3 regions of the Streptomyces sp. NPDC031111 genome follow, and region 1 is predicted to be linked to each of the others. Evidence: predicted binding sites of a transcription regulator. Region 1 holds the regulator's gene; each other region holds the start of a gene.
What was found. The regulator HrcA, encoded in region 1, represses chaperone genes, less so after heat shock. The targets are predictions, from matches to a motif close to TTNGCACTCNGNNNNNCNGAGTGCNAA.
Positions count from the first base shown of each region.

Region 2: groES (co-chaperone GroES) is a predicted target of HrcA. The motif match lies at 5,558-5,584, and genes of this name have one in related genera.
Region 3: groL (chaperonin GroEL) is a predicted target of HrcA. The motif match lies at 8,537-8,563, and genes of this name have one in related genera.

Region 1 is NZ_JBVIGS010000001.1:601,531-611,534, forward strand. Features, by position in the region: gene ACZ470_RS02640 (SpoIIE family protein phosphatase) at 1-415, shown strand, start outside; gene hemW (radical SAM family heme chaperone HemW) at 467-1,699, shown strand; gene ACZ470_RS02650 (DUF3097 domain-containing protein) at 1,900-2,700, opposite strand; gene ACZ470_RS02655 (MBL fold metallo-hydrolase) at 2,735-3,469, opposite strand; gene hrcA (heat-inducible transcriptional repressor HrcA) at 3,632-4,648, shown strand; gene dnaJ (molecular chaperone DnaJ) at 4,648-5,787, shown strand; gene ACZ470_RS02670 (nitronate monooxygenase) at 5,990-7,063, shown strand; gene ACZ470_RS02675 (16S rRNA (uracil(1498)-N(3))-methyltransferase) at 7,060-7,800, shown strand; gene ACZ470_RS02680 (hypothetical protein) at 8,058-8,564, shown strand; gene ACZ470_RS02685 (S41 family peptidase) at 8,610-10,004, shown strand, end outside.
Region 2 is NZ_JBVIGS010000002.1:344,769-354,772, reverse strand. Features, by position in the region: gene ACZ470_RS05380 (hypothetical protein) at 1-70, opposite strand, end outside; gene ACZ470_RS05375 (hypothetical protein) at 202-1,260, opposite strand; gene ACZ470_RS05370 (hypothetical protein) at 1,316-1,513, opposite strand; gene ACZ470_RS05365 (hypothetical protein) at 1,510-1,803, opposite strand; gene ACZ470_RS05360 (hypothetical protein) at 1,978-2,124, shown strand; gene ACZ470_RS05355 (hypothetical protein) at 2,121-3,185, opposite strand; gene groL (chaperonin GroEL) at 3,325-4,950, opposite strand; gene groES (co-chaperone GroES) at 5,102-5,410, opposite strand; gene ACZ470_RS05340 (polysaccharide deacetylase family protein) at 5,713-6,462, opposite strand; gene ACZ470_RS05335 (polysaccharide deacetylase family protein) at 6,459-7,379, opposite strand; gene ACZ470_RS05330 (THUMP-like domain-containing protein) at 7,470-8,654, shown strand; gene ACZ470_RS05325 (LCP family protein) at 8,670-9,761, opposite strand; gene ACZ470_RS05320 (LacI family DNA-binding transcriptional regulator) at 9,848-10,004, opposite strand, start outside.
Region 3 is NZ_JBVIGS010000009.1:148,259-158,262, reverse strand. Features, by position in the region: gene ACZ470_RS20235 (maleylpyruvate isomerase family mycothiol-dependent enzyme) at 1-239, opposite strand, end outside; gene ACZ470_RS20230 (HD domain-containing protein) at 288-950, shown strand; gene ACZ470_RS20225 (GNAT family N-acetyltransferase) at 985-2,028, shown strand; gene ACZ470_RS20220 (DUF4031 domain-containing protein) at 2,010-2,288, opposite strand; gene ACZ470_RS20215 (hypothetical protein) at 2,285-2,710, opposite strand; gene ACZ470_RS20210 (MurR/RpiR family transcriptional regulator) at 2,767-3,711, shown strand; gene murQ (N-acetylmuramic acid 6-phosphate etherase) at 3,815-4,756, shown strand; gene ACZ470_RS20200 (hypothetical protein) at 4,801-5,370, shown strand; gene ACZ470_RS20195 (NADH:flavin oxidoreductase) at 5,401-6,531, opposite strand; gene groL (chaperonin GroEL) at 6,750-8,372, opposite strand; gene ACZ470_RS20185 (cold-shock protein) at 8,701-8,904, opposite strand; gene ACZ470_RS20180 (ubiquitin-like small modifier protein 1) at 9,334-9,609, opposite strand; gene thrC (threonine synthase) at 9,694-10,004, opposite strand, start outside.

The DNA of each region.
Region 1 (10,004 bases):
CCAGACCCGCTTCCTCTCCCTCCTCTACGGCGAACTCGTCCCCTTCGACGGCGGCGTCCGCTGCACCCTCGCCTCCGCCGGACACCCCCTGCCCCTGCTGCTCGCCCCCGACGCCACCGTCCGCACCGTCGCCCAGCCGCAGACCCTGCTCGGGGTCGTCGAGGACGCCACGTACACCAGTGAGACCTTCGAGATGTACTCCGGCGACACCCTGCTCTGCGTCACCGACGGGGTCACCGAGCGGCGCTCCGGCTCCCGCCAGTTCGACGACGGGGACGGGCTCGCCACGGCGCTGGCGGGGTGCGCGGGGATGGACGCGGACCTGATAGCGGAGCGGATCACCCAGCTCGTGCACGAGTTCGGGGCCCGGCCGCCGGCGGACGATCTCGCCCTGCTGGTGCTCCAGGCGGAGTGACGCGATGAGTGACGCGATGAGTGACGCGGCGGGTGCGGGACAATGGAGCACATGCCTTCCGCACTCCCCGACGGCGAGCCCGTCCCCGCCGACGGCGCGCTGCCCGCGTCCGCGCTCGCCGGGGCCGCCGACCGCCCCCTCGGGTTCTATCTGCACGTCCCCTACTGCGCGACCCGCTGCGGCTACTGCGACTTCAACACGTACACCGCGACCGAGCTGCGCGGCAGCGGCGGCGTGCTGGCCTCCCGCGACAACTACGCCGAGACCCTGATCGACGAGATCCGCCTGGCACGGAAGGTGCTGGGGGACGACCCGCGCCCGGTCCGCACGGTGTTCGTCGGCGGGGGTACGCCGACGCTGCTGGCGGCCGGCGACCTCGTACGGATGCTGGGGGCGATCCGGGAGGAGTTCGGGCTGGCGCCGGACGCGGAGGTGACGACGGAGGCGAATCCGGAGTCGGTCGACCCGGCGTATCTGGCGGCGCTGCGGGAGGGCGGCTTCAACCGGGTCTCGTTCGGAATGCAGAGCGCCCGGCAGCATGTGCTGAAGGTGCTGGACCGCACGCACACCCCCGGGCGCCCGGAGGCGTGCGTCGCCGAGGCACGGGCGGCGGGCTTCGAGCACGTCAACCTGGATCTGATCTACGGCACGCCGGGGGAGTCGGACGACGACTGGCGGGCGTCCCTGGACGCGGCGATCGGGGCCGGGCCGGACCATGTCAGCGCGTACGCGCTGATCGTCGAGGAGGGTACGCAGCTGGCTCGCCGGATCCGGCGGGGCGAGGTGCCGATGACGGACGACGACGTCCACGCGGACCGGTATCTGATCGCCGAGGAGGCGCTGTCGGCGGCGGGGTTCGACTGGTACGAGGTGTCGAACTGGGCCACCTCGGAGGCGGGGCGCTGTCTGCACAACGAGCTGTACTGGCGCGGTGCCGACTGGTGGGGCGCGGGGCCGGGCGCGCACTCGCACGTGGGTGGCGTGCGGTGGTGGAACGTGAAGCATCCCGGGGCGTATGCGGGGGCGCTGGCGGCTGGGCGGTCGCCGGGGGCGGGGCGGGAGGTCCTGGCGGACGAGGACCGGCGGGTGGAGCGGATTCTGCTGGAGCTTCGGCTCGTGGAGGGGGTTCCGCTGTCGCTCCTCCGTGCGGAGGGGCTCGCGGCTGCGGGCCGCGCCCTGAAGGACGGCCTGCTGGCCCCGGGCCCGTACGAGGAGGGCCGCGCGGCCCTCACCCTGCGGGGGCGGCTGCTCGCGGACGCGGTGGTGCGGGATCTGGTCGACTGACCCGAGCGTTTTCGCCCCCGCCGCCCCTTCCCGTTCCCGTCCCTGGGGGCTGCGCCCCCAGACCCCCCTTTCGGCCCTTCGGGCCTCGTCCTCAAACGCCGGACGGGCTGAATTCAGCCCCTCCGGCGTTTGAGGAGCGGGGGTCCGGGGGCAGCGCCCCCGGGGTCGGGACGGGAAGGGACGGCGGGGGCGGAGAAAAATCAGGTCGTGACGAAGTCGATCAGTTCCTCCACGCGGCCCAGGAGCTGGGGCTCCAGGTCCTTGTAGGAGTGGACGGAGCCGAGGATCCGCTGCCACGCCTCCCCCGTGTTCGCCACACGCCACCCCAGCGCCCGGCACACCCCCGTCTTCCAGTCCTGCCCCCGCGGCACCCGCGGCCACCCGGCGATCCCCACCGACGACGGCTTCACCGCCTCCCAGACGTCGACATAGGGGTGCCCCACCACCAACGCGTACTCACTCGTCACCGACTCGGCGATCCGCCACTCCTTCGAGCCCGGCACCAGATGGTCCACGAGCACGCCGAGACGCGCGTCGGGCCCGGGCGCGAATTCGGCCACGATCGACGGCAGGTCGTCGACACCCTCCAGATACTCGACGACCACCCCCTCGATCCGGAGGTCGTCGCCCCACACCTTCTCGACCAGCTCCGCGTCGTGCCGCCCTTCGACATAGATGCGCCCCGCGCGAGCGACCCGCGCCCGCGCGCCGGGAACGGCCACCGACCCCGATGCCGTACGGGCGGGCCGCCGAGGACCCGCGGCCGGCCGCACCAGCGTCACCACGCGCCCCTCCAGCAGGAACCCCCGGGGCTCCAGCGGGAACACACGGTGCTTGCCGAAGCGGTCCTCCAGGGTCACCGTGCCGGCCTCGCAGCGGATCACCGCGCCGCAGAAGCCCGTGCCGGGCTCCTCCACCACCAGGCCGGGCTCGGCCGCGACCTCCGGTACCGGCTGCGGCTTCTTCCACGGAGGGGTCAGATCGGCGGAGTACTGGCGCATTCTGATGACGATACGAGGAGCGGGCCGGCCGTGATCAGTCCGACACGCCGAAACGGGCCGCCAGGACGTCGCGCTGGCGCCGTACGAACGCCGCGTCCACCACCGCGCCGTGACCGGGGACGTACCGCGCGTCCTCACCGCCCAGCTCCAGCAGCCGGTCCAGCGCGGCCGGCCAGTGGGACGGTACGGCGTCGGGGCCGGCCTGCGGTTCACCCGACTCCTCGACCAGGTCGCCGCAGAAGACCACCTCCGGGTCGCCGGGGACGAGCACCGCGAGATCGTGGGCGGTGTGACCGGGCCCCACGTTCGCCAGCAGCACCTGCCGGCCGCCGTCCAGGACGAGGTCGAGCGTCCACTCGCCGCTCACCATGTGCCGCGGCGGGACCAGCGCGTCCACGGCCTCCTCCGCCACCCGCGCGTCCAGCCCGTGGCGCACCGCGTCCGCGCGCAGTTCCTCGCGCCCGCGGGCCGTCAGTACCGTGTCCATGCCCACCGCGCCGAACACCTCCGCGCCCGCGAACGCCCCCGCCCCGAGGACGTGGTCGAAGTGCGGATGGGTGAGCGCGAGATGTGTCACACGGCGACCGGCGAGCGCCCGCGCCTCCGTCCGCAACCGTGCGCCCTCGCCCAGACCGGAGCCCGCGTCGACGAGCAGCACACCGCTCGCCCCCACCACGAGCCCCGCCGTGCAGTCCCACCCCGGCAGCCGGCACCGGCCCACACCGGAGGCCACTTGCTCCCATCCCGACTCTTCCCAAGTCACGGTCATGACGGGACGCTATCGGGGACGGGGCCACCCGGCGCGGCGGCGCGGGACCGGCCTTGCCCGGGGCGTACCCCCCGGCCGTACACTGGGCCGGGGAAGTCTGGCACTCGCGTGCGAAGAGTGCCAGGGACGTTACCGCGCGGAAGGCTTCTGGAGGTGTGCGCGATGCTCAGTGAACGCAGACTTCAGGTGCTGCGCGCCATCGTCCAGGACTACGTCGGCACCGAGGAGCCCGTCGGCTCCAAGGCGCTCACCGAGCGGCACAACCTCGGCGTCTCCCCGGCCACCGTGCGCAACGACATGGCGGCCCTGGAGGACGAGGGCTTCATCGCCCAGCCGCACACCAGCGCCGGGCGCATCCCCACCGACAAGGGCTACCGGCTGTTCGTCGACAAGCTCGCCGGCGTCAAGCCCATGAGCCCGCCCGAGCGGCGGGCCATCCAGAACTTCCTCGAGGGCGCCGTCGACCTCGACGACGTGGTGGCCAGGACCGTGCGGCTGCTCGCGCAGCTGACCCGGCAGGTCGCCGTCGTGCAGTACCCGTCGCTGACCCGCTCGACGGTCCGGCACGTGGAGCTGCTGTCCCTGGCGCCCGCCCGGCTGATGCTCGTGCTGATCACGGACACCGGCCGGGTCGAGCAGCGCATGGTCGACTGCCCGGCGCCGTTCGGCGAGTCCTCCCTGGCGGATCTGCGGGCGCGGCTGAACAGCCGGGTCGCGGGCCGCCGGTTCGCGGACGTGCCGAGCCTGGTGGAGGACCTCCCCGAGGCCTTCGAGGCGGACGACCGCGGTACGGTCTCGACGGTGCTCTCCACTCTCCTGGAGACGCTCGTCGAGGAGAACGAGGAGCGGCTGATGATCGGCGGCACCGCCAATCTCACCCGCTTCGGACATGACTTCCCCCTCACGATCCGGCCCGTTCTCGAGGCGCTGGAGGAGCAGGTCGTGCTCCTCAAGCTGCTCGGCGAGGCGAAGGATCCGGGCGTGACCGTCCGTATCGGTCACGAGAACGCCCATGAGGGACTCAACTCCACGTCCGTCGTGTCGGTGGGCTACGGTTCGGGCGGCGAGGCGGTTGCCAAGCTCGGCGTGGTCGGACCGACCCGCATGGACTACCCGGGAACGATGGGAGCGGTACGCGCAGTGGCACGGTACGTCGGACAGATCCTGGCGGAGTCGTAGTGGCCACGGACTACTACGCCGTACTCGGCGTGCGCCGCGACGCGTCGCAGGAGGAGATCAAGAAGGCCTTCCGGCGGCTCGCCCGCGAGCTGCATCCGGACGTCAACCCCGATCCCAAGACGCAGGAGCGGTTCAAGGAGATCAACGCCGCCTACGAGGTGCTGTCGGACCCGCAGAAGAAGCAGGTCTACGACCTCGGCGGCGACCCGCTCTCCCAGGCCGGCGGCGCCGGCGCCGCGGGCGGCTTCGGGGCCGGCGGCTTCGGCAACTTCTCCGACATCATGGACGCGTTCTTCGGCACGGCGTCGCAGCGCGGGCCGCGTTCGCGCACCCGCCGGGGCCAGGACGCGATGATCCGCATCGACGTCGAGCTCGACGAGGCCGCGTTCGGCACGACCAAGGACATCCAGGTCGACACGGCCGTCGTCTGCACCACCTGCAACGGCGAGGGTGCCGCTCCGGGCACCACCGCGCAGACCTGTGACATGTGCCGCGGCCGCGGTGAGGTCTCGCAGGTCACGCGGTCCTTCCTGGGCCAGGTCATGACGTCCCGCCCCTGCCCGCAGTGCCAGGGCTTCGGCACCGTCGTCCCCACGCCGTGCCCGGAGTGCGCCGGTGACGGCCGCATCCGCTCCCGCCGCACCCTGACGGTCAAGATCCCGGCCGGTGTGGACAACGGCACCCGGATCCAGCTGGCCGGCGAGGGCGAGGTCGGGCCCGGCGGCGGTCCCGCCGGTGACCTGTACGTGGAGATCCACGAACTCCCGCACCCCACCTTCCAGCGGCGCGGCGACGACCTGCACTGCACGGTCACCATCCCGATGACTGCGGCGGCGCTCGGCACGAAGGTGCCGCTGGAGACGCTGGACGGCATGGAGGAGGTCGACATCCGGCCCGGCACCCAGTCCGGCCAGTCGATCCCGCTGCACGGCCGCGGCGTCACGCATCTGCGCGGCGGCGGCCGGGGCGACCTCATCGTCCACGTCGAGGTCCAGACCCCCTCCAAGCTCGACCCCGAACAGGAACGCCTCCTGCGCGAACTGGCCAAGCTGCGGGGCGAGGAGCGCCCGCAGGGACAGTTCCAGCCGGGTCAGCAGGGCCTGTTCTCGCGGCTGAAGGACGCGTTCAACGGGCGCTGACCGGCCGGTGCCCGCGCTGGGGTGGCCTGCTGCCGGGGGTCCGGGGGTTGGCCCCCGGGCAGGCACGGTCAGCCGGGTCGGCAGGGCCTGTTCTCGCGGCTGAAGGACGCGTTCAACGGGCGCTGACCTTCCTCGAAAAGTGGCTTATGCCAAGAGGAAGGGTGGATTCGGTGTTGGTCGGAGGACGTGACAACATGCGGTCATGTCCTCCGTACTGACCGATCTCTTCCCGCACCCGATCGTGCAGGCCCCCATGGCGGGCGGTGTCTCCGTGCCGCAGCTCGCCGCCGCCGTGTCCGAGGCGGGCGGGCTCGGTTTCCTCGCCGCCGGGTACAAGACCGCGGACGGGATGTACCAGGAGATCAAGCAGTTGCGGGGACTCACCTCCCGGCCCTTCGGCGTCAACCTCTTCCTGCCGCAGCCGGAGACGGCCGACCCCGCCGCCGTCGGCGTCTACGCCCACCAGCTGGCCGGGGAGGCCTCCTGGTACGAGACCGAGCTCGGCGACCCGGACAGCGGCCGCGACGACGGCTACGAGGCCAAACTCGCCGTGCTGCTTGACAACCCGGTGCCGGTGGTGTCGTTCCACTTCGGTGTGCCGGCCCGCGAGGTACTGGACTCCCTGCGCCGCGTCGGCACTTACACCCTGGTCACCGCCACCACCGCGGAGGAGGCCCGGGCCGTGGAGCGGGCCGGCGCCGACGCGGTGATCGCGCAGGGCGTCGAGGCCGGCGGCCACCAGGGCACCCACCGAGACGTCCCCGAGGCGGACGGCTCCGGCCTCGGACTGCTGTCCCTCGTCGCCCAGGTCCGGGAGGCCGTCGGCATCCCGGTCGTCGCCGCCGGCGGCATCATGCGCGGCGGCCAGATCGCCGCCGTGCTCGCCGCAGGCGCCGCCGCGGCCCAGCTCGGCACCGCCTTCCTCGCCGCCCACGAGTCCGGCGCGAACGCCCTGCACAAGCAGGCGCTGACCAACCCCCTGTACGTCCGCACCGAGCTGACCCGCGCCTTCTCCGGTCGGCCGGCCCGCGGCCTGGTCAACCGCTTCCTGCGCGAGCACGGCCCGTACGCGCCCGCCGCCTACCCGGACGTCCACCACCTCACCTCGCCGCTGCGCAAGGCCGCCGCCAAGGCCGGGGACGCGCAGGGGCTGGCGCTGTGGGCCGGACAGGGCCACCGGATGGCCCGCGAACTGCCCGCCGGACAGCTGGTGGAGGTCCTGGCCGCCGAACTCGCCGCCGCTCGGACAGCGTTGTCGGAGGGAGGCGCCCGATGACCGCTCCCGTGTTCGTCGTCGACCACTTCGACACGGACGGCGCCGGCCGCCATGTGCTCGACGGCCCCGAGGGACGGCACGCCGTCTCCGTGAAGCGGCTGAGGGCCGGTGAGGGCGTCGTCCTCACCGACGGCGCGGGCCGCTGGGCCGAGGGCGAGGTGGACGGCACCGAGGGCAAGGACCGGCTGATCGTACGGATCGGTCAAGTCGTCGAGGAACCGGAGGAGTTCCCCCGGCTCACCGTCGTCCAGGCGCTGCCCAAGGGGGACCGGGGCGAGCTGGCCGTGGAGACGATGACCGAGGTCGGCGTCGACGTGATCGTGCCGTGGTCGGCGGCGCGCTGCATCACGCAGTGGAAGGGCGAGCGGGGGCTGAAGTCCCTCGCCAAGTGGCGGGCGACGGCGCGGGAGGCGGGCAAGCAGTCGCGCCGGGTGCGGTTTCCCCGGGTCGGGGACGCGGCGACGACCAAGCAGGTTGCGTCACTTCTCGCCGAGGCGGATTTCGCGGCGGTGCTGCACGAGAGTGGTACGTCGGCGCTGGCGACCGCCGAACTGCCCGCCTCGGGGGACATCGTGCTGGTCGTCGGGCCCGAAGGGGGCGTCTCCCCGGAGGAGTTGGCGGTGTTCGAGCAGGCCGGGGCGCGGGCCTACCGGCTGGGGCGCAGTGTCCTGCGGACGTCCACGGCGGGTACGGCGGCGGCGGCGCTGCTGCTGGGCCGTACCGGTCGCTGGTCCTGACCCGAGGTTTTTTCCGCCCCCGCCGCCCCTTCCCGTCCCGACCCCGGGGGCTCCGCCCCCGGACCCCCGCTCCTCAAACGCCGGAGGGGCTAAGTTTTAGCCCGTCCGGCGTTTGAGGACGAGGCCCGAAGGGCCGAAGGGGGGTCTGGGGGCGCAGCCCCCAGGGACGGGAACGGGAAGGGGCGGCGGGGGCGAAGGAAGTATGTGACCGTATGCGGTCTACCGCCCCCGCCGGGGACGGTGGCAGGCTGCGGTTCATGGGGGCGATGAAAAGGGTTACGCGCGCGGCCGCGGCCGCCGGCTTCGTCGCGGCCGCCATCGGCGGCATCACGGCATGCGAGGGCGGCGGACTCGGCTCCGCGGCCGTCGCGATCACGACCGACGAGACCGTGACCAAGGAGCTCAACCGGCAGAAGGCCGGCGTACGCTGGCTCACCTGCACCGCGTCCTTCGGCGACCGCGAGGGCGAGAACACCGTCGCCACCGTCGACTGCGACGGGGAGACGGAGGACGGCAAGGAGATCACCGTCACCGGCAAGGTCACCCACGCCGTCAACGGCTCCTGCGTACGCGGCGACATCACCGCGAAGGTGGACGGGAAGCAGTGGTTCCGGGTCGACGGCCTCGGCAACTGCGACTCCACCAGCCCGCCGCGCGTGGGCGAGCCCACCCGGCGCGGACCGGACCCCACCGTCACCGTGACCGTCACGACGACGGTGTGGTGCGAGCAGTACCCCTCCTGTCGCCCCGTCGAGGGCAAGTGATCCAAACCTCTGTCCAGGCCGCCTCCACGTGCATAGGGTGATCGGGTGACACAGCCCGCATCGGTCGCATCCACCGCATATCTCCGGTTCCCGCATCTGCACGGCGAGTTGGTCGCCTTCACCGCCGAGGACGACGTGTGGCTCGCCCCGCTCGACGGCGGCCGGGCCTGGCGGGTCAGCGCCGACAACGTGCCGGTGACCCAGCCCCGCATCTCGCCCGACGGCACCACCGTCGCCTGGACCTCCACCCGCGACGGCGCGCCCGAGGTGCACATCGCGCCCGTCGACGGCGGCCCCGCCAGACGCCTGACCCACTGGGGGAGCCTCAAGACGCAGGTGCGCGGCTGGACGGCGGACGGACGGGTGCTGGCGCTCAGCACCCACGGCCAGGCCAGCCTGCGCCGCACCTGGGCCCGCGCCGTCCCCCTCGACGGTGGACCCGCAACCACCCTGCCGTACGGCCCCGTCGGCGACGTCGCCCACGGACCGCACACCGTGCTGCTCTCCGCGCCGATGGGCCGCGAGGCCGCCTGGTGGAAGCGCTACCGCGGCGGCACGGCGGGCAAGTTGTGGATCGACCGCGAGGGCGACGGCGAGTTCGTACGGCTGCACGAGGACCTGGACGGGAACATCGAGTACCCGCTGTGGGTGGGGGACCGGATCGCGTTCCTCTCCGACCACGAGGGCACCGGCGCCCTGTACTCGTCCCTCGCCGACGGCTCCGACCTGCGCAGGCACACCCCGCTCGGGGGCTTCTACGCCCGGCACGCCGCCGGCGACGGCTCCCGGGTCGTCTACTCCAGCGCCGGTGAACTCTGGCTGCTGGACGACCTCGACGGGGCCGAGCCGCGCCGGCTCGACATCCGGCTCGGCGGGCAGCGCGTCGACCTCCAGCCGTTCCCGGTGAACGCCGCCCGCTGGTTCGGCTCCGCGTCCCCCGACCACACCGCGCGCGGCAGCGCCGTCTGCGTCCGCGGCACGGTCCACTGGGTCACCCACCGCTCCGGCCCCGCCCGCGCGCTCGCCGCGACCCCGGGCGTACGGGCCCGGCGGCCCCGCGTCTTCCGCGCGGACGGTGAGGAGTGGGTGGTGTGGGTGACGGACGCCGAGGGCGACGACGCCCTGGAGTTCGCCCCCGCCACCGGACTCGCCCCCGGCGCGACCCCGCGCCGGATCGCCGCCGGACAGCTCGGCCGGGTCGTGGGGCTCGCCATGGCACCCGACGGCAGCCGCGCCGCCATCGCCTCCCACGACGGCCGGGTCCTGCTCGTCGAGCGCGAGACCGGCGAGGTCCGGGAGGTCGACCGCAGTCAGGACGGCGACGTCTCCGGGCTGGTCTTCTCGCCCGACTCCGCCTGGCTCGCCTGGTCCCACCCCGGCCCGCGCCCGCTGAGCCAGCTCAAACTCGCCAACACCACCGACCTGTCGGTCACCGAGGCG
Region 2 (10,004 bases), on a different contig from region 1:
ACCCGAGAACCACGGACATGCCGGCCACGCCCGCCGCTCCGACGAAGCGGCGCCGGGATGTTCTGTGCATGTCAGTCATCTTCCCTCTTCCCGTGGTGGCCACGGTGGGCGCGCCCTGCTCGACGCCCGCCTGTCCTCTGGCGAGAGTGTTCTGTCGCGAAGTGGGGGACGTCAAGGGATCGTGCGACGCATTCTGTTGGTTTATGTTCGAGTCCAGCGGTTGAGCGTCTCGCTCTTCTCGTCGTACGTGAGCCAGGTCCCGTCACCGAGGGGGCGTACGTAGCTGTCGTCGGGGCCGGTCGGGTACGTGACCACCCCGCGTATGCGCAAGGTGTGGGCGTCGAGCAGCCAGTGGCGGGCCTCCTCCGGGTCCTCGTCGGACTCGGTCGTCGAGGCGATGACGGTGTCCGCGTCGACGAAGCCACAGGCGTAGTCCCAGCAGGGCTCGTCCTCGTCGTCGGCCGGCTCGGGCTCCTGCTCGGCGATCACGGTGCCGTCCAGGGCGTGCAGTCGCAGGTCCGCTCCGTAGTGCTCGACCGTCAGGAAGCCGGGATGTCCCGCGTGGACGTCCATCAGGATGCGGTCCAGGTCCTCGTTCACGTCCCAGGCCGTGAGCTTCTCGCCGTCCCAGCGCGCCCAGTGCAGCAGGATGCCGTCCTGGCCCATGCCGATGCTCAGTCCCATGTGGACGCCGTCCGGGTGGGAGAGGTGGTGCGAACCGGCCGCCGCGCTGTCCAGCGGCAGCGACGCCAACTCCCGTCCGTCGCGGGCGTCCAGGACGACCCAGCGCTCCTGCCAGTCACCCGGCTCGGGCTCGGCCACGACATGCGCCCATACGAGCCGGCCGTCGTCCGAGACCCGGCAGGAGCCGTGCTCGAGACCACGGCACACCTCCTGCTCGTCCCCCGTGTGCGCGTGCCCGAGCTCGGGGCCCCAGCAGCCGTGCCGGTACTCCCACAGCGTCTCCCCGCCCCGGCCCATGGCCCGTACCGAGCGCTGCCCCGAGAACACCGCGAACGTGCCGTCGGGGCTCACCGAGTGAACGCCGTGGTCCCACCTGGGCCAGGGAAGGGGAAAGACGGCGGCCGGCGCACGCTCCCCCTCGAACAACTCCCGGAGGTCGTAGACCTCCAGCTCATGCCCGTTCCTCAGCAGGGCTCGCCACGAACCGTCCCCACGACTTTCGAACGCGAAGCCGTTGACCAGTGCGCCCCCACCCGGCAGCCTCACCGAGTCGCGCAGTTGTGCGGTGATCGACATGACCCGAAGCTAACGGGTCCCACTGACAGTGAGGCGACGCTGACTCAGTCGTTCTTCACCGGCCGTCGCACGGGTCGTCGTCCGCGGGCATCGGCGCGGTGTCGGCCGCCAGGCAGGAGGAGTACACCCGCGGCGGTGCGGGCTGCGGCTTCGGTTCCGGTTCCGGTTCCGACGTGGTGCCCACGGCAATGATCGCCACGGCACCGACGCAGGTCAGTCCCGCCATCACGGCGAGCCGTGTACCGCGCCTCATCGATCGCCACGGAGGTGGTCGCGGAGCTCGTCGGCGCAGTCGTCCTCGGCTCCGACCTGGACTCGGGACAAGGCCAGCACTCCATCACCCTCCCTTTCCTGTTGGGCCTCGGCCAGTAGCCTCTCGACGTCCGCGACGTACTCGGCGCACTCGGCGCTGACAGGCCTCTCGGGCTGCGGTTCCGGTGCCGAGGAGGCGTTCAGTCCGGCGGTGGCGGCCAGGCCGGCCGCGCACAGCACCACCCACGCGGCAACCCATGTGCGACGGCTCGTCCGTATCGGCTTGGGCATCCAGGCATCCTCCCACTGGTCGCAGTGAGGAGAGCAGTGCCCTTCGGGCATGAGTGAGGGGCGGTGAGGGCACAAGTGCCTTCCCACCGCCCCTCGTTGGCCTCAAGCGCCCGCGGCCATCCGCACGAACGCCGCCCACTGGGCGGACGGGACGTTGAGGATCGCCACGGACGGGTGCCCGGGCGGGACGCCTGGCTGCGGCTGGCGTGGTTCGGCGTCACCAGCCGGATCCGCATCGAGGTCAGTGACGCGCGGGGTGTCGCCCCGAGGCCGGGTGCGCCGGGCGGGACCGTCTGGGCGGTGGTGGCGGTGCCCGCCTAGTCGCCGCCCCCTCCACCGCCTCCCCCGTCGCCACCACCCCCGCCGTCGCCGCCGCTGCCGCCCCCGTCGCCGCCGTCTCCGCCGTCGCTGCCCCAGCCGTCGCCGCCGCCGGGTTCGTTGTCCTCGCTGTTCCTGCCGAGGTTGCTGAACCAGGGGCGGTCCCAGATGTCGTCCTCCGTGTCCCGGCGGGAGTTCGCGGCGCGGAACCTGGCCGTGCCGGTGGTGTCGCCGAGGCCGAAGGCGACCGCGACCGCGTGGGCCATGACGGCGTCCAGGGGGTCGGGGCTCTCGTGGTGGATGTCGGCCAGCGGCAGCAGCACCGTGCCGGGGGCGGGGGCCGAGCCCCGTGGCGGTCGGGTCAGGAGTGCGATCCGGGTGCCGTCGCGCAGCAGCGACGAGCTCACCGCGTTCTCGCGGCGCAGCGTCCACTGCCGGTCGGGCAGGCGGATCTCCACCCTGCTCTTGGACTTGCGGAGCTTCTTGCGGAGTTCGAGCCCCGCGGTGATGTCACCGACGGTCAGGACCAGGCCGCCCGCCCGGTCGGAGGCGTCGGGGACGTAACCGCGTGGTGCCCTGAGGCGTACGGCGGGAGCGTGCGGGCCCCAGACGTCCACGCGTACCGAGCGCCGGTCCACGCAGACGGTCACGGGTCCGGCGGGCCCCGGCGCGAACCGGCGCGCTATCCACAGCGGTACGCCCTCGGCCCGCGCCCGCGCGGCGAGAGCGGTCACCTGGTCCGGGCCTCCGCACCTGCGCACCGCCAGTTCGCCCAGCGCGCGGGCGAACTCGGCGGCCTGACGTGTCTTCAGCGGCGTGGTGGTGCCGGTCGCACGGGTGACCGGGACGACGCCGCGGTCCTGCGGCAGGGACGACAGGGGGCGTTCGCTGCCACCGCCGCCGAGCCAGCTCCCCCGCAGAAAGGCGTCTGCCATGGCGCCGAGGTTCAGCTCGTCCAGCGGGGTGGTCCAGAATCCTCTGCGGAGGCCGCCCTCGGTGAGTTCCACGGTGCGCGCCAGCGGGTTCCGGGACCGTTCCCCGTAGAGCACCTGGTTCATCCCCATCCTCCCCCTCCTGCTCCGACTGCTGTGTGGAAAGACCCCGTCGGCCGTGGCGCGGTTCCGCGAGCGGGTACGGCGAAGGCCCGGCACCCCGTTTCCGGGGGTGCCGGGCCTTCACTCAGGTTCTGGCGACCTTACGTCGTCAGTGGGCGTGGCCGTGGCCACCGGCGGCGGCGGCCGGCTCCTCCTCTTCCTTCTTCTCGACGACCAGGGTCTCGGTCGTGAGGAGCAGGGAGGCGATGGAGGCGGCGTTCTCCAGGGCGGAGCGGGTCACCTTGACCGGGTCGATGACGCCGGCCTTGACCAGGTCGCCGTACTCGCCGGTGGCGGCGTTGTAGCCGCTGCCCTTCTCGAGCTCGGCGACCTTGGAGACGATGACGTAGCCCTCCAGGCCGGCGTTCTCGGCGATCCAGCGCAGCGGCTCGACGGCGGCCTTGCGGACCACGGAGACACCGGTGGCCTCGTCGCCGGTCTTGTCGAGGTTGCCCTCGAGGACCTTGACGGCGTGGACCAGAGCGGAGCCACCACCGGAGACGATGCCCTCCTCGACCGCGGCGCGGGTCGCGGAGATGGCGTCCTCCAGACGGTGCTTCTTCTCCTTCAGCTCCACCTCGGTGGCGGCGCCGACCTTGATCACGCACACGCCGCCGGCCAGCTTCGCGAGGCGCTCCTGGAGCTTCTCGCGGTCCCAGTCGGAGTCGGTGGTCTCGATCTCGGCCTTGATCTGGCCGACGCGACCCTCGACGTCCTCCTTCTTGCCAGCACCGTCGACGAGCGTGGTGTCGTCCTTGGTGACGGTGACGCGACGGGCGGAGCCCAGGACGTCCAGGCCGACCTGGTCGAGCTTGAGGCCGACCTCCTCGGAGACGACCGTGGCGCCGGTGAGGACGGCCATGTCCTGGAGCATCGCCTTGCGGCGGTCACCGAAGCCGGGCGCCTTGACGGCGACCGCGTTGAAGGTGCCGCGGATCTTGTTGACGACCAGGGTCGACAGGGCCTCGCCCTCGACGTCCTCGGCGATGATCAGCAGCGGCTTGGAGGAGTTGGCCTGGATGACCTTCTCCAGCAGCGGCAGCAGGTCGGCGATGGCGCCGATCTTGCCCTGGGTGATGAGGATGTACGGGTCGTCGAGGACGGCCTCCATGCGCTCCTGGTCCGTCACGAAGTACGGCGACAGGTAGCCCTTGTCGAAGGCCATGCCCTCGGTGAAGTCCAGCTCCAGACCGAAGGTGTTGGACTCCTCGACGGTGATGACACCGTCCTTGCCGACCTTGTCCATCGCCTCGGCGATGAGCTCGCCGACCTGCTGGTCCTGGGCGGACAGCGCGGCGACGGCGGCGATGTCGGACTTCTCGTCGATCGGGCGGGCCGAGGCGAGCAGGTCCTCGGAGACCGCGGCGACGGCGGCGTCGATGCCCTTCTTCAGGGCGGCCGGGGAGGCACCGGCGGCGACGTTCTTCAGGCCCTCGCGGACCAGCGCCTGGGCCAGCACGGTGGCGGTGGTGGTGCCGTCACCAGCGATGTCGTTGGTCTTGGTCGCCACCTCCTTCACCAGCTGGGCGCCGAGGTTCTCGTACGGGTCCTCGATCTCGACCTCACGGGCGATCGTGACACCGTCGTTGGTGATGGTGGGGGCGCCGAACTTCTTGTCGATGACGACGTTGCGGCCCTTGGGGCCGATCGTCACCTTGACCGTGTCGGCAAGCTTGTTGACGCCGCGCTCGAGGGCGCGACGGGCGTCCTCGTCGAACTTCAGGATCTTCGCCATGGCAGCGGGAGCCCTCTCGGAAATCTAGGGTGAAATCACTACGCCCCTGGGCCGCCCGGCTCCTTGTCGGATGCTGGGGCCAGGGGCGCAGTGTTCGAGCAAAAGTGCTTGCTTCGAGGTCGGGTTGTCCGGGGTGACCCCCGGATTTCCCTTACTTCTCGACGATCGCGAGGACGTCGCGGGCCGAGAGGACGAGGTACTCCTCGCCGTTGTACTTGACCTCGGTGCCGCCGTACTTGCTGTACAGAACGACGTCGCCGACCTTCACGTCGAGCTCGACGCGCTTGCCGTCCTCGATGCGGCCCGGACCGATGGCCAGGACGACGCCCTCCTGGGGCTTCTCCTTGGCGGTGTCCGGAATGACCAGGCCCGAAGCCGTGGTCTGCTCGGCGTCGAGCGGCTGGACCACGATGCGGTCCTCGAGCGGCTTGATGGCAACCTTGGAGCTGGCGGTCGTCACGATCCGACCTCCCCCTTCGGAGATCTCACGGGGTTAACTGTCTGAGGTGGCGACCAGGTGGATCCGTCGTCGCGGGTGCCGGACCTGCCCGTCGCGTGTGTTGGCACTCTCCAGGGGGGAGTGCCAGACCTGAGACTATGACCGCGATTAGCACTCGGTCAAGCGGAGTGCCAGTTGCCCGCGGCGCGTCGCGGGGTGGGGGCGTTGCGATCACCCTTGGGTGCGGCTTGCCGGTGTCGTGGTGAGCGTCCTCTGGGGGCTGCGCCCCCAGGCCCCCCTTCGGCCCTGAACGGGCCTCGTCCTCAAACGCCGGACGGGCTGGTTTGGCCTACGTGGTCTTCAAGGCGGCCCACGTTCAGCCCCTGCTCCGCCAGCTCCTCCAGCAGCCGTGTCGTCCGTTCCGTCAACGACAGGGGCGGGGCCTCGCCCGACGGTACGGCGATGATGTCGCCGGGGGTCAGGTGGTGGGGGCCGTCGGTGTAGGTGAGGTGGCCGTCGGGTTCCAGGGTCACGCGCCACAGCACCAGCGCCGTGATGCCGCAGTCGGCGGCGGCGCGCAGGGTGGTGGTGTCGTACGTGCCGTAGGGCGGGCGGAAGAGGTGCGGGCGGACGCCGAAGCGGGACCGGAGCTTGCGCTGCTGGCCGCAGATCTCGGCGCGCTGGCCGGCGTAGGGCAGACCGCGCAGGGCGGGATGGTCGAGGGTGTGGTTCTGGAGGCTCGCGCCGACCGAGCGCAGGCGGGCGAAGTGGGCGTAGCCGGGGCCGGCCACCGTGTCGGTGAGGAAGAGGCTGACCGGGAGCCGGCGCTCGCGCACCAGGTCGATGAAGCGGGGGTCGCGTTCGGCGCCGTCGTCGTAGGTGAGGAAGACGACCTTGTCGCGGGTGGGCACGTGGTCGACGACGGGCGGGAGCGCGCCGTCCCCCGGTGCCGGACCGCCCCCGGGCGACTGCCCCGCCCCGTCCCCCGTGCCGCCGGACGGACCGCATCCGGCGACCACGGCCAGCAGGACGGCGCCCGCCGCGAGACAGGTCCGCGGGCCGCGGCGCCTCACAGGTAGTCCTCCAGTCGCGCGACCGCGTACCCCTCCGCCGTGGCCTTGTCGAGGAAGCGGCGGATCATGTCCGGCATCGTGCCCTCCCAGTCCTCGCGGCCCCGGAAGTGGCTGAGGACGATGTCGCCGGGGTGCAGGTCGCGGTCCCACTCGCGGTACTCCCAGTGGTCGGCGAAGACCTCCTCGTTCCAGAGCGGGACATGGGTGATCCCGCAGGCCTTCGCGGCGCGCAGGGTGGCCTTGTCGTAGTTGCCGTAGGGCGGGCGGAAGAGGGTGGGGCGTTCGCCGTAGCGTCTCTCGATGATCTTCTGCATGCCGCAGATCTCGCGCTTCTGGCGGGCGTAGGACAGGGCCGGCATGTAGGGGTGGCGGAGGGTGTGGTTGTGCAGGCCGACGCCCCGGTTCTGCATCTCCTTGAAGTAGCCGTAGTCCTCCTTGACGAGGTAGTCGCTGAGGAAGGCGGTGTACGGGATCTTCAGCTCGCTCATCATCCGCAGGAACGCGGGGTCCTTCTCGGCGCCGTCGTCGATGGTGAGGAAGAGGATCTTCCGCTCGGTGGGGACCGTGGTGAAGACCGGCGGGAGCCCCAGTCGGCGGTGGCCGTCCACCTCGAAGCCGTCGCGGGTGGTGATCCTCGGCTTCTCCGCCGGGGGCGCCGGGGCCGTCAGCGGCACGCGTTTCAGGCCCCAGCGTTTCGCGGCGGCGACCCTCGCGGCGTGCGCCGCGCGCAGCTGGCCGGCGTAGGCGTCGAGCGCGCGGGCCGCGGGCTCCTTGAGGGGCTGCTGGCCGCCGGCCGGCGGAGCCGCGGTGCCGCCCTGGCCGCAGGCCGCGGCGAGGGAGGCGAGGGCGAGTGCGGCGAGGCCGGCCCGTACACCGCCCAGCGTCCGCCTTTTATCGTTTTGTACTACTTCTCGCATGCTGCCGGATCCTCGCAGTCCGCCGCCCGGAACCCGGCCCGACACCGCGGCCGGAGGCGCACGGTCCGTCGACTGGCCCACAATGAGCCGGTGAACGTCGCCCCGCTCCTCACCCCCGAAGGCCGCGCCCTCCTCGACGAGGTGCGCGACACCGACCCGGCGCACGAACTGGCCGTCGCGACCCGGCTGCGCCGCGAGCACCCCGCCGCACTGGTCTCGGCGGCGCTCGGCCAGGCGCGACTGCGGCAGCGCGCGGTGGCGAAGTTCGGGGCGGAGGACGCCCGGCGGATGTTCTTCACGCCGAACGGGGTGGAGCAGTCGACGCGGACGAGTGTGGCGACGCACCGGGCCGAGAGCCTCCGGGCGAAGGGGGTACGGTCCGTCGCCGACCTGTGCTGCGGGATCGGCGGCGACGCGATCGCGTTCGCCCGCGCCGGGATCCGGGTGCTGGCCGTCGACCGGGATCCGCTGACCTGCGAGGTGGCCCGCGCCAACGCCGACGCGCTCGGTCTCACCGATCTGATCGAGGTGCGCGAGGCCGATGTGACGGAGGTGGACACGGCCGGGCACGACGCCGTGTTCGTGGACCCGGCCCGGCGCTCGACCAAGCGCGGCCGGATCTTCGATCCGGAGGCCTACTCCCCTCCCCTGTCGTGGGCGGTGTCCGCCGCGCTCGGGGCGCCGCTCGGCATGCTGAAGATCGCGCCGGGCATCCCGCACGAGGCGATCCCGGCGGAGGCGACGGCCGAATGGGTGTCGGACGGCGGGGACGTGAAGGAGGCCATGCTGTGGTTCGGCCGGGACGTGACGCCGGGGGCACGGCGGGCGACGCTGCTGCCCGCCGAGGCCGGCATCCACGTGACGCCCGACACCGCGCTCCCGGACCCCGAAGTCCGGCCGGTCGGGAGGTACTTGTACGAGCCGGACGGCGCCGTCATCCGCGCCCACCTGGTCGCCGAGGTGGCCGAGGACCTGGACGGCGGACTGATCGACCCGACCATCGCCTACGTCACCTCCGACGCCCCGCACACCACGCCGTACGCCACCGCCTACGAGATCACCGACGTGCTCCCCTTCAACGTCAAGAAGCTGAAGGCGCTGCTGCGCGAGCGCGGCGTCGGCACCCTGACCGTCAAGAAGCGCGGCTCGGCGGTCGAACCGGAGGAGCTGCGGCGCAAGGTCCTGCCCAAGCCCCACGGCTCCGAGTCCGTCACGGTGTTCCTGACCCGCGTGGCCGGCGCCCCGACCATGCTGCTGGGGCACCCGGTGCGCTGAGACACACGGGAACGCTCACCTCAGGGACGCCCACAGCTCCCCCGCCTCCGGCTCGTCGGCGATCACGCGGTTGCGGTCCCAGGGGGCCGGGACGACCGGCATGGTGAGGGTCGTGACGTTTCCGGACGGCAGGTCCCGCAGGCTCTGCGCGAGGCGGCTCAGTTCGGGCAGTGAGTCCAGGCCGGTGTCGGTCGTGAGGCTGCCGGTGACGGTGTCGGCGACCTCGTACAGCCGGGTGGGGCTGGTCAGCAGGTTCTCGTCCGCTATCTGATCGAGCAGCGCCTTCACCAACTGGTGCTGGAGACCGATGCGGTTGAGGTCGCTGCCGTCGCCGACGTCGTAGCGCGTGCGGGCCAGGGCGAGGGCGTCCTTGCCGTCGAGGTGGTGGGTGCCGGCCTCCAGCGTGAGATGGCTCCGGTCGTCGTCGATGTCCTCGTCCGTGGTGACGGTGACTCCGCCGATCGCGTCGACCAGGCGGGCGAAGCCGGCGAAGTCGATCTCGATGTAGTGGTCCATGCGGACGTCCGTGAGGGACTCGACGGTCTTCACCGCGCACACCGGTCCGCCCACCTCGTACGCGCTGTTGAACATCGCGCCGGACACCGGACGGGTCGATTCCCCGTCCTCCAGCGGGCAGGAGGGCCGGTCGACGAGGGTGTCGCGGGGGATGCTGACCACCGTCGCGCCGGTCCGGCCGGCGTCGAGGTGGACGACCATGGCGGTGTCGGAGCGGGCGCCACCGCTGGCGCCGCCGCCGAGCGCCTGGTTCTCCTCGCCGCTGCGCGAGTCCGAGCCGAGCACCAGGATGTTCAGGGACTCGGTCGGCAGCGGGGAGGCCGTGGCGGACGCGGAGGGGGACGGGGTGGTCACGGCCTTGGCGGGGCGGTCGTCGCCCAGTGCGCTGTTGATGTCGACGCCGCGTATGTTGTCGTTGAGCTGCCAGTAGACCCAGCCGGCGGCTCCGGCGCCCAGGACGAGCACGCCCGCCAGCGCCAGTCCGGTGATCTTCAGCGCCTTCGCCCGCCGACAGGTGCGTATGCCCGCACCCTCGGCCTCGCCCCCGCCGTCCCCGTCGCTCTTCTCATGTCCCCTCACGGGCAGGAACATAAGTCCGAATTATTACGAGGGGCGTCCCCCGGACAGTTTTCTTGGGAAATTCTCAGACTTCCGACGGTCCGAAACTTTCGAAGGGCTCACGCCCCCGCCGGTGCCGCGGTGCTGCTGCGCACCACCAGACTCGTCGCGAGTTCCACCCGGGTCGCCGCAGAGTCGTCGTCCTTGCCGAGGTCGAGGACCAGCTTGGCCGCCGCCTCCGCCATCTCCGTCAGCGGCTGCCGTACGGTCGTCAGC
Region 3 (10,004 bases), on a different contig from region 1:
TTGCACTCGGGCGAGAACACCCCCTTCTCGAACCGGCTCTCCACCACCCGCGACAGCGCCGCCGAGCAGTGCGCCAGCACATCCCGAACCGTCCACCCCGGACACGCCACCACCGGCAGCGCGAAGTCCGCCTCGGCCCTCCCCCGCAGCGACGGGATCAGCACGTCCCGCTCAACGGCCAGCAGCCGCCCGGGCAGCTCGGGGTCACGTACGTTCTGCACATCCGCAGGAGTCGTCATGCCGCCCACGCTAGTGGTGGACGGGCGCGCGGTGAGGAGAATGAGGCCATGGCCGACACCGAAGCCCTGCGTGCACGATTCGTCCGCGCCCTGGAAGGGGCCCGTGGGTCCGGGGGCGGGCCCGATCCGTTGCCGTATGCCGACGATCTGATCGGGCGGTGGCGGGAGCCGCAGCGGCACTACCACACGCTCACCCATCTCACGGCGGTCCTCGATCACGTCGACGAGCTGGTGGAGCACGCGGACGACCCGGACGTCGTACGGCTCGCCGCCTGGTTCCACGACGCCGTGTACCTACCGGAGCGGTCGGAGAACGAGGAGCGCTCCGCCCGCCTCGCCGAGCGCGCGCTCCCCGAGGCCGGGGTGCCGGCGGAGAAGACCGCCGAAGTGGCCCGGCTGGTCCGGCTGACCGTCACGCACGACCCCGCCGACGACGACCGCGACGGGCAGGTGCTGTGCGACGCGGATCTCGCGATCCTCGCCTCGTCGCCGTCGTCGTACGCCGCCTACGCCGCCGCCGTCCGCGAGGAGTACCACTTCGTGCCGAACGACGCCTTCCGCACGGGCCGGGCCGAGGTGCTGCGGCAACTCCTCGGCCTCCCGCGCCTGTTCCACACCCCCTACGGGCGGGAGCACTGGGAGGCCACCGCCCGCTACAACATGCGCGGCGAACTGGAAATGCTGTCGACCGCGCCCGCGCCGCCCGCCTAGCCTGCCCGTCATGCGTGCCTCGGGAGCGGAACAGGTGGAGGAAGCCGTCGCGGACTGCGTGGCGGTGCTGGGGACGGTCACCGACCGGGACTGGGAGGGGGTGACGGCCGGGCGGCTGGAGTGGAGCTGCCGGCAGGCGGCGGCGCACATCGCGGACGATCTCATCGCGTACGCGGGTCGCCTGGCGGGGCGCTCCGCCCACGCCCGTCTTCCCTTCGGCATCGCGCTCGACGAGGGGACCGACAACACCGGCGTCCTGAGGACGATCGAGGCGACCGGCGCCCTGCTGGCCGCCGCGATCCGCACCACCCCGCGCGCGGTCCGCGCCTTCCACCCGTACCCCTTCGGGCACGCGAACCGGGAGGGCTTCGCCGCGATGGGCGTGGCCGAGGTGCTGCTGCACACGCACGACGTCGCCGAGGGGCTGGGGATCGCCCACGAGCCCCCGGCCGAGCCGGCCTCCTTCGTCCTCACCCGGATCTTCCCGCAGGTCCGGCCCGGCCCGACCCCCTGGGAGACGCTGCTGTGGGCCACCGGGCGCGGTGACCTGCCCGGCCGGGCACCCGTCACCGAGTGGTCCTGGAGCAACAACCCCGTGCTCCGGTCCGAGCGGCTGACCCTGGAGGGCGTCACCCCGGCGGCCGCGGCCGATCTGTCCCTCGCCGGTGACGGCGGGTTCGACTGGGTGGACTCCGGACCGTTCGAGGGGACGCGGGAGGGCGCCGGGATGCTGCTCAAGCAGTACGAGGAGGGCGTCTTCCACCCGGAGTGGGCCATGTACGTCCTGGTCCGGCGCGAGGACGACCGCGCGGTGGGCGCGATGGGCTTCCACTCCGTCCCGGACGAGGACGGCAGGGTGGAGCTCGGCTACGACCTCTCCGTGGACGCCCGCGGCCACGGCTACGCCACCGAGGCGCTGCGCGCCCTGTCGGGCTGGGCGCTGGAGCAGGACGGCGTACGGACCGTGATGGCCGTCGTCGACGAGGAGAACGTGCCCTCGCAGAAGGTCGTCACCCGGGCCGGTTTCACCGAGGTGTCCCGGCGGGAGGGGCAGATCTCCTACGAACTCCGCGGCTGAACCGAGCCCTTGCGGCGCCGCAGCCCCGCCCCGTGCAGCAGCCGCACCACCTCTCGGCTGCTGACCTCCACCGCCCCCGCGCGCACCGCGTCGGCGTAGCGGTGCTGCGGGATGTCGTAGTGGTCGCGTTCGAAGGCGCGGCGGGGAACGCCGAGGCGGTCGGCGAAGGTGTGCAGTTCGTCGTAGGAGTGGTCGCTGACCAGGTGGGACCACATCCGGCCGTGGCCCGGCCAGGTGGGCGGGTCGATGTACACCGTCACGAGGAGACCGCTCCGCCCGCCGCCCCGCCCAGTCCGCCCACGGCCGCGACCTTCACGCCCGCCTTGTGGCACACCCAGTGCGGGTCGGGGCCGAGCTCCGGCTCCACCTCCAGCGCGTGCGGGTCGCCCGCGCCGCACACCGGGCACAGCGGCCAGCGCCCGTACCTCTCCAGCAGGGCGTCCTGTACGTCCTGGGCGACCAGGCCGGCGAGAAATCCGGCGCCGTCCGGCCACTGTTCGACCCACCAGCGCCGGTGGGTGACGGACTCCTCGACCAGGGACACCACGTCCGCCTCGGCGACCTCGCGCGCGACCAGATCGGCGAGCACGAGGGCGCGTGCCGCGTGCAGTGCCTGCTCCAGGGGGCTGACCGGATGGCCGCCGGCGTCGCCGGGTCCGCCGTGGGGGGTGTGGGGGTCCATGCACCCATTGTGCGCACTCTTGACCGCACCACCGGGACGAAAATATCTTTCATATCGTGACCAATGAAGTGAAGGAAATTTTCGCGAGCGCCCCGGGCGGCGGCACCACGCCCAACCCGCCCGCGCCCGCCGCCCTCGCGGCCAAGGTCCGCACGCTGGCTCCGTCGATGACCCGCTCCATGCAGCGGGTCGCCGAGGCCGTCGCCGACGACCCGGCCGGCTGCGCGGCCCTCACGGTCACCGGACTCGCCGAGCTCACCGGCACCAGCGAGGCCACCGTCGTCCGCACCGCCCGCCTGCTCGGCTACCCCGGCTACCGCGATCTGCGGCTGGCGCTGGCCGGCCTCGCCGCCCAGCAGCAGTCCGGCCGCGCGCCCGCCATCACCACGGACATCGCGGTGGACGACCCGATAGCCGACGTCGTGGCCAAACTCGCCTACGACGAGCAGCAGACCCTCGCCGACACCGCGGCCGGACTGGACACCGTCCAGCTCGCCGCCGCCGTGACCGCCCTGGCCGGCGCCCGCCGCACCGATGTGTACGGCGTCGGCGCGTCGGGGCTGGTCGCCCAGGATCTCACCCAGAAGCTGCTGCGCATAGGCCTGATGGCGCACGCCCACAGCGACCCGCACCTCGCCGTCACCAACGCGGTGCAGCTGCGCGCGGGTGATGTGGCGATCGCCATCACCCACTCCGGATCGACGGGGGACGTGATCGAACCGCTCCGGGTGGCCTTCGAACACGGGGCGACGACGGTGGCGGTCACCGGCCGCCCGGACGGTCCCGTCACCCAGTACGCCGATCATGTCCTGACCACGTCCACGGCACGGGAGAGCGAGCTGCGGCCGGCGGCGATGTCGTCCCGGACGGGGCAGTTGTTGGTGGTGGACTGTCTGTTCGTGGGGGTGGCGCAGCGGACGTACGAGTCGGCGGCGCCTGCGCTGGCCGCGTCGTACGAGGCGTTGGCACACCGACACAGGGTGCTCCGCAAGGGGCCGTAGGGCCGCGCCGCCGCCGTGATGATCCGCGGGTGATCCGTGGCTTGTCGCGCAGTTCCCCGCGCCCCTGAGTGTGCTGCCCAACTCCGGACTGGAAAGATCCGCCATGAATCCCACCTCCCACGACCGTGATCTGCGCGCCCAACTGGAGACGCTCACCACTGAGGCGTTCCGTCCTGAGCTTGCGGAGGTCGATCGGTTGCCGACGCTCGACATCGCTCGGCTGATGAACGGTGAGGACGCCACCGTGGCCAGGGCCGTGGGCGAGCAGGTGCCGGCGATCGCCGCCGCGATCGACGCCATCGCCGCCCGGATGGCCCGGGGCGGCCGGCTGCTCTACGCGGGCGCGGGCACCGCCGGCCGGCTGGGCGTGCTGGACGCCTCCGAGTGCCCGCCGACCTTCAACACCGACCCCGGGCGGGTCGTCGGCCTGATCGCGGGCGGGCCGGACGCCATGGTCACCTCGGTCGAGGGCGCCGAGGATTCCCGGGAGCTGGCCGAGTCCGACCTGGCCGCGCTGGCGCTGACCGCCGACGACACGGTGGTCGGTGTCTCCGCCTCCGGCCGCACCCCCTACGCCGTCGGTGCCGTCGAGTACGCCCGCGCACGCGGTGCCCTCACCGTGGGCCTGGCCTGCAACCGGGGCAGCGCGCTGGCGGCGGCGGCCGAGCACGGCATCGAGGTCGTCGTGGGACCCGAGTTCGTCACCGGCTCCACCCGCCTAAAGGCCGGTACGGCGCAGAAGCTCGTCCTCAACATGCTGTCGACGATCACGATGATCCGCCTGGGCAAGACGTACGGGAACCTGATGGTCGACGTCCGCGCGTCCAACGAGAAGCTGCGCGCCCGCTCCCGCCGTATCGTCGCCCAGGTGACCGGGGCGGAGGACGACGTCGTCGAACACGCCCTGACCGCGACGGACGGCGAGGTCAAGCACGCGATCCTGGTCGTCCTGGCCGATGTGGACGCCCCGACGGCCGCCCGTCTCCTCACGGAGTCCGGCGGCCATCTGCGCGCGGCGCTGGCGAAGGCGGGCGACGGGGGCTGAGGACGGGGCGGATACTGGAGGGCACCCGACACGGAGACGAACCCATGAACCACGCGCAGCTCACCGCCCTGGGCCGCGCCCTGCGTGTGCTCGGTGAGCACGGCGAGGCGCTGTCCCCCGACACCCCGGACGCCCGGCTGCACGAGGTGAAGGACGATCTGCGGCGCGCCCTGGACCTGCTGGAGGAGAGCGTCACCACGGCCGCGCCCAGCACGCGCTGCGCCGAGCACCCCACAGGTCCGGTGGACGAGAGCGCCCCGGACCTGTGCCTGCTCTGCGAGACCCGGCGCCGCGCCGCCCGCCGCGCCGAGTTCAACGGCCCCGCCCCGCAGCACCGGCCCGCCGAGCCCGCCCCGTCCCGCTACGGGGTGCGCGGTGACCGGCCGGAGCCACAGCAGCGCTGGCTGCCGGAACTGTGGAACGGCCAGTCGTGGCAGCTGTGCGGGACCCCGCGCCGGGACCGGCGCGAGGCCGAGCTGTTCATCGCGGCGCAGCGGCGCGGGCCCCGGCCCGCCATGGCGTACCGGATCGTGCACGAGTTCACCGACTACGAGGTGCTGCGGGTGTGGGGCACTCCGGTGCGGGTCGACATCGAGCCCTTGGGCAACATGTAGCCCCGGCCGGTCATCGCGCGGGCCCCGCGGTCAGCTCAGCGTCTGGAGGGACGCCGCGTCGTAGGGCCCCAGCTCGTCGAAGCGCCCCGCGAGCACCTTGGCCGCCCACTCCGGGTCCTGGAGCAGCGCACGGCCCACGGCGACGAAGTCGAACTCGTCCCGCTCCATCCGGTCGAGCAGCTCGTCCAGGCTGCCCAGCGCGGCACCCTCCCCCTGGAAGGCCTTGAGGAACTCGCCGTCCAGGCCGACCGAGCCGACCGTGATGGCGGGCCTGCCGGTCAGCTTCTTCGTCCAGCCGGCCAGGTTGAGGTCCGAGCCGTCGAACTCGGGGAGCCAGTAGCGGCGCGTGGAGGCGTGGAAGGCGTCGACGCCGGCCGCGGCGAGCGGGGCGAGGATGGCCTCCAGCTCCTGAGGGGTCTCGGCGAGCCGCGCGTCGTACGCGTCCTGCTTCCACTGCGAGTAGCGGAAGATCACGGGGAACTCCGGTGAGACCCGCTCGCGGACCGCGGCGACGATCTCCGCCGCGAACCGGGCACGCGCCACCGGGTCGCCGCCGTAGGCGTCGGTACGGCGGTTGGTGCCGGACCAGAGGAACTGGTCGATGAGGTAGCCGTGGGCGCCGTGCAGCTCCACGCCGTCGAAGCCGATGCGCTCGGCGTCGGCGGCGGCCTGGGCGAACGCGGCGACGACGGCGTCGATGTCGGCCGCGGTCATCGCCTTGCCGGTGCCCTCGGTGAGGTCCGTGCGCACACCGGACGGACCGACCGCCGGCGCCTCCGGGTACGGCGCCTGCCCCTGCTCGCGGACCATGCCGATGTGCCAGAGCTGCGGCACGATCGTGCCGCCCGCCGCGTGCACCGCCTCGGCGACCTTCGCCCAGCCCGCCAGCTGCTCCTCACCGTGGAACCGGGGCACCCGGTCGCTCATCCCGGCGGACTCGTGGCCGACGTACGTCCCCTCGGTCACGATCAGTCCGACCCCGGCGGCGGCCCGGCGCGAGTAGTACGACACGACGTCCGCGCCGGGGACACCGCCCGGCGAGAACATCCGGGTCATCGGCGCCATGACGATGCGGTTGGGAACGGTCAGACCGTTGATGACGGCCGGCCGGGACAGCAGCCCGCCGGCGCGGGCGGTGGCGTCCGTGGTGGTGACGGTCACGGGGGCTCCTCTTCATGGAACTCATGGAATACCGGTCAGTATGTGTGCATGCATTAAATGCACCATCAAACCCAACCGGCAAGCAGAGCGAGGCATTCCACCGGTACGCCACGATCTCCCGGTCCGCCGCCGGAAACGCCCGAGGGCGGCACCCCCTGTCGTGCAGGGAGTGCCGCCCTCGGTACCGACGGACCGGGTCCGAACCTGAGGAGTCAGGCTCAGAAGTCCATGTCACCGCCCGGCATGCCGCCACCGGCGGGCGCGGCGGCCTTCTCCGGCTTGTCGGCGATGACGGCCTCGGTGGTGAGGAACAGCGCGGCGATGGAGGCGGCGTTCTGCAGGGCGGAACGGGTCACCTTCGCCGGGTCGATGATGCCTTCCTTGACCAGGTCGACGTACTCGCCGGTCGCGGCGTTCAGACCGTGACCCGGGGTCAGGTTGCGCACCTTCTCCACCACGACGCCGCCCTCGAGGCCGGCGTTGACGGCGATCTGCTTCAGCGGGGCCTCGAGCGCGAGCTTCACGGCCTGGGCGCCGGTCGCCTCGTCACCCTCGAGCTCCAGCTTCTCGAACACCTGGGAGGCCTGGAGCAGGGCCACGCCACCACCGGCGACGATGCCCTCCTCGACGGCCGCCTTGGCGTTGCGCACGGCGTCCTCGATGCGGTGCTTGCGCTCCTTGAGCTCCACCTCGGTGGCGGCACCGGCCTTGATGACCGCGACGCCGCCGGCGAGCTTCGCCAGGCGCTCCTGGAGCTTCTCGCGGTCGTAGTCCGAGTCGCTGTTCTCGATCTCGGCGCGGATCTGGTTCACGCGGCCCTGGACCTGGTCGGCCGAGCCGGCACCGTCGACGATGGTGGTCTCGTCCTTGGTGATGACGACCTTGCGGGCCTTGCCCAGCAGGTCGAGCGTCGCGTTCTCCAGCTTGAGGCCGACCTCCTCGGAGATGACCTCGCCGCCCGTGAGGATGGCGATGTCGCCGAGCATGGCCTTGCGGCGGTCGCCGAAGCCCGGGGCCTTGACGGCGACGGACTTGAAGGTGCCGCGGATCTTGTTGACGACCAGGGTCGACAGGGCCTCGCCCTCGACGTCCTCGGCGATGATCAGCAGCGGCTTGCCCGACTGCATGACCTTCTCCAGGAGCGGGAGCAGGTCCTTGACGTTGGAGATCTTGGAGTTCGCGATCAGGATGTACGGGTCGTCGAGGACGGCCTCCATACGCTCCATGTCGGTCGCGAAGTACGCCGAGATGTAGCCCTTGTCGAAGCGCATACCCTCGGTGAGCTCCAGCTCCAGACCGAAGGTCTGGGACTCCTCGACGGTGATGACGCCTTCCTTGCCGACCTTGTCCATGGCCTCGGCGATGAGCTCACCGATCTGGGTGTCGGCGGCGGAGATGGAGGCCGTGGAGGCGATCTGCTCCTTGGTCTCGACATCCTTCGCCTGCTCCAGCAGGGCACCGGAGACGGCCTCGACGGCCTTCTCGATACCGCGCTTCAGAGCCATCGGGTTGGCACCGGCGGCGACGTTGCGCAGGCCTTCCTTGACCAGGGCCTGGGCGAGGACGGTCGCGGTGGTCGTACCGTCACCGGCGACGTCGTCCGTCTTCTTGGCGACTTCCTTGACCAGCTCGGCGCCGATCTTCTCGTACGGGTCCTCGAGCTCGATCTCCTTGGCGATGGACACACCATCGTTGGTGATCGTGGGGGCGCCCCACTTCTTCTCGAGGACGACGTTGCGGCCCTTGGGGCCGAGCGTCACCTTGACGGCGTCCGCGAGCTGGTTCATGCCGCGCTCGAGGCCGCGCCGCGCCTCCTCGTCGAACGCGATGATCTTGGCCATGTGAAGTGGTCCCTCCAGGACTGGGGGTGATTCCTTCGGACCGCGCCCGCGCCCGCGACGGACGGCTCGCCGGCCCCGTGGTTCCTTGCCCCACACGACCCGCGGGCCTCACCGACCCGGTCCTTACGTTGTCACTCTCACCTTCAGAGTGCTAACGCCAATGATTAGCACTCGACCCATGCGAGTGCAAGCGCCTCCGGGTAGTCCGGGGGCGCGCTCCGCCGCACGCGAACACCCGCCGTGCGCCCGCGCGGGCACGGCGAAGGGCCCGCACCCCGGGAGGTGCGGGCCCTTCGTCAGCAGAAGATGCTTGCGGCTGGTAGCGCGTTCAGGCGGTGACGCGAACCATGTCGGCCTGCGGGCCCTTCTGGCCCTGCGAGATCTCGAACTCGACCCGCTGGCCCTCTTCAAGGGTGCGGTAGCCGTCCATCTGGATCGCGCTGTAGTGGACGAAAACATCCGCACCACCGTCGACCGCGATGAAGCCGTACCCCTTCTCCGCGTTGAACCACTTGACGGTGCCCTGAGCCATGCCTAACTCCCCTATTACTGGCCCTTGCACAGATCCACACTTCGCGGATCCGGGTCAGACCTCACCCCCCAACGGTTGGGGGCGTGCGCCGGAACGCGTCGACCGCGGCTGAATGTATCTGTCCAACTGCCGTCTGCAACAGGTCAATCGGACGAGAAATCTGGACGACACCGGTCCGGAATGTGGCGAGAATTCCTATGAATTCAGGGCAAGTCGGGCCACACAAAGGTCACAAAAGCCGCGAAAGGCGCCCACACTTTGGCTACATCCAGTCGGGCGTGCGGCAGGAATTAGTGTTTCCGATCAGTGGATCGGGAGCGCGTTCCCCAACTCTACCGCGCTCAATCCCATGGAATTGCCCCCTCCGCTTCTCTCACGGAGGGGGCAATGTCCCAAACGCTCGGTAACCGTCATTACCGAAGGTAATGATCAGCCGCCGGCAACCGCCGGAATGATGGAGACGCCGGCCCCGTCCGGGGTGGCCGTCTCGAGCCCCTGCTCGAACCGCACGTCGTCGTCATTGACGTAGACGTTCACGAACCGACGCAACTTGCCCTGATCGTCCAGAACCCGGGCGGCGATCCCGGTGTGGTTCTTCTCCAGATCCGAGATGACCTCCCCAAGGGTCGCCCCCTCGGCACTCACCTCGGCCTGCCCACCGGTGTAGGTACGCAGAATGGTAGGAATCCGAACAGTAACGCTCACAACAAAACCTCCGGTCAGGACAACACCCTCAGGGGCGCGGGGAACTGCGCGACCAGCCCCCACCGGCCCGCAGCCGAACGACACTCAGACAAGCCCAGCTTCACGGAACGACTCAAGGTTGGGACGAATCGTCGCGGTCAACCCCGTGCCGGCCACGGCGTCCAGCGTCTTCAGACCATCCCCCGTGTTGAGCACAACGGTGGTCAAAGACGGATCGAGCGCCCCGCTCTCCAGCAGCTTCTTCGTCACGCCCACCGTGACACCCCCCGCGGTCTCCGCGAAGATCCCCTCCGTGCGCGCCAGCAGCCCGATCGCCTCGACGACCTGCTCGTCGTTCACGTCCTCCACCGCACCGCCCGTGCGACGCGCGATGTCCAGGACGTACGGCCCGTCCG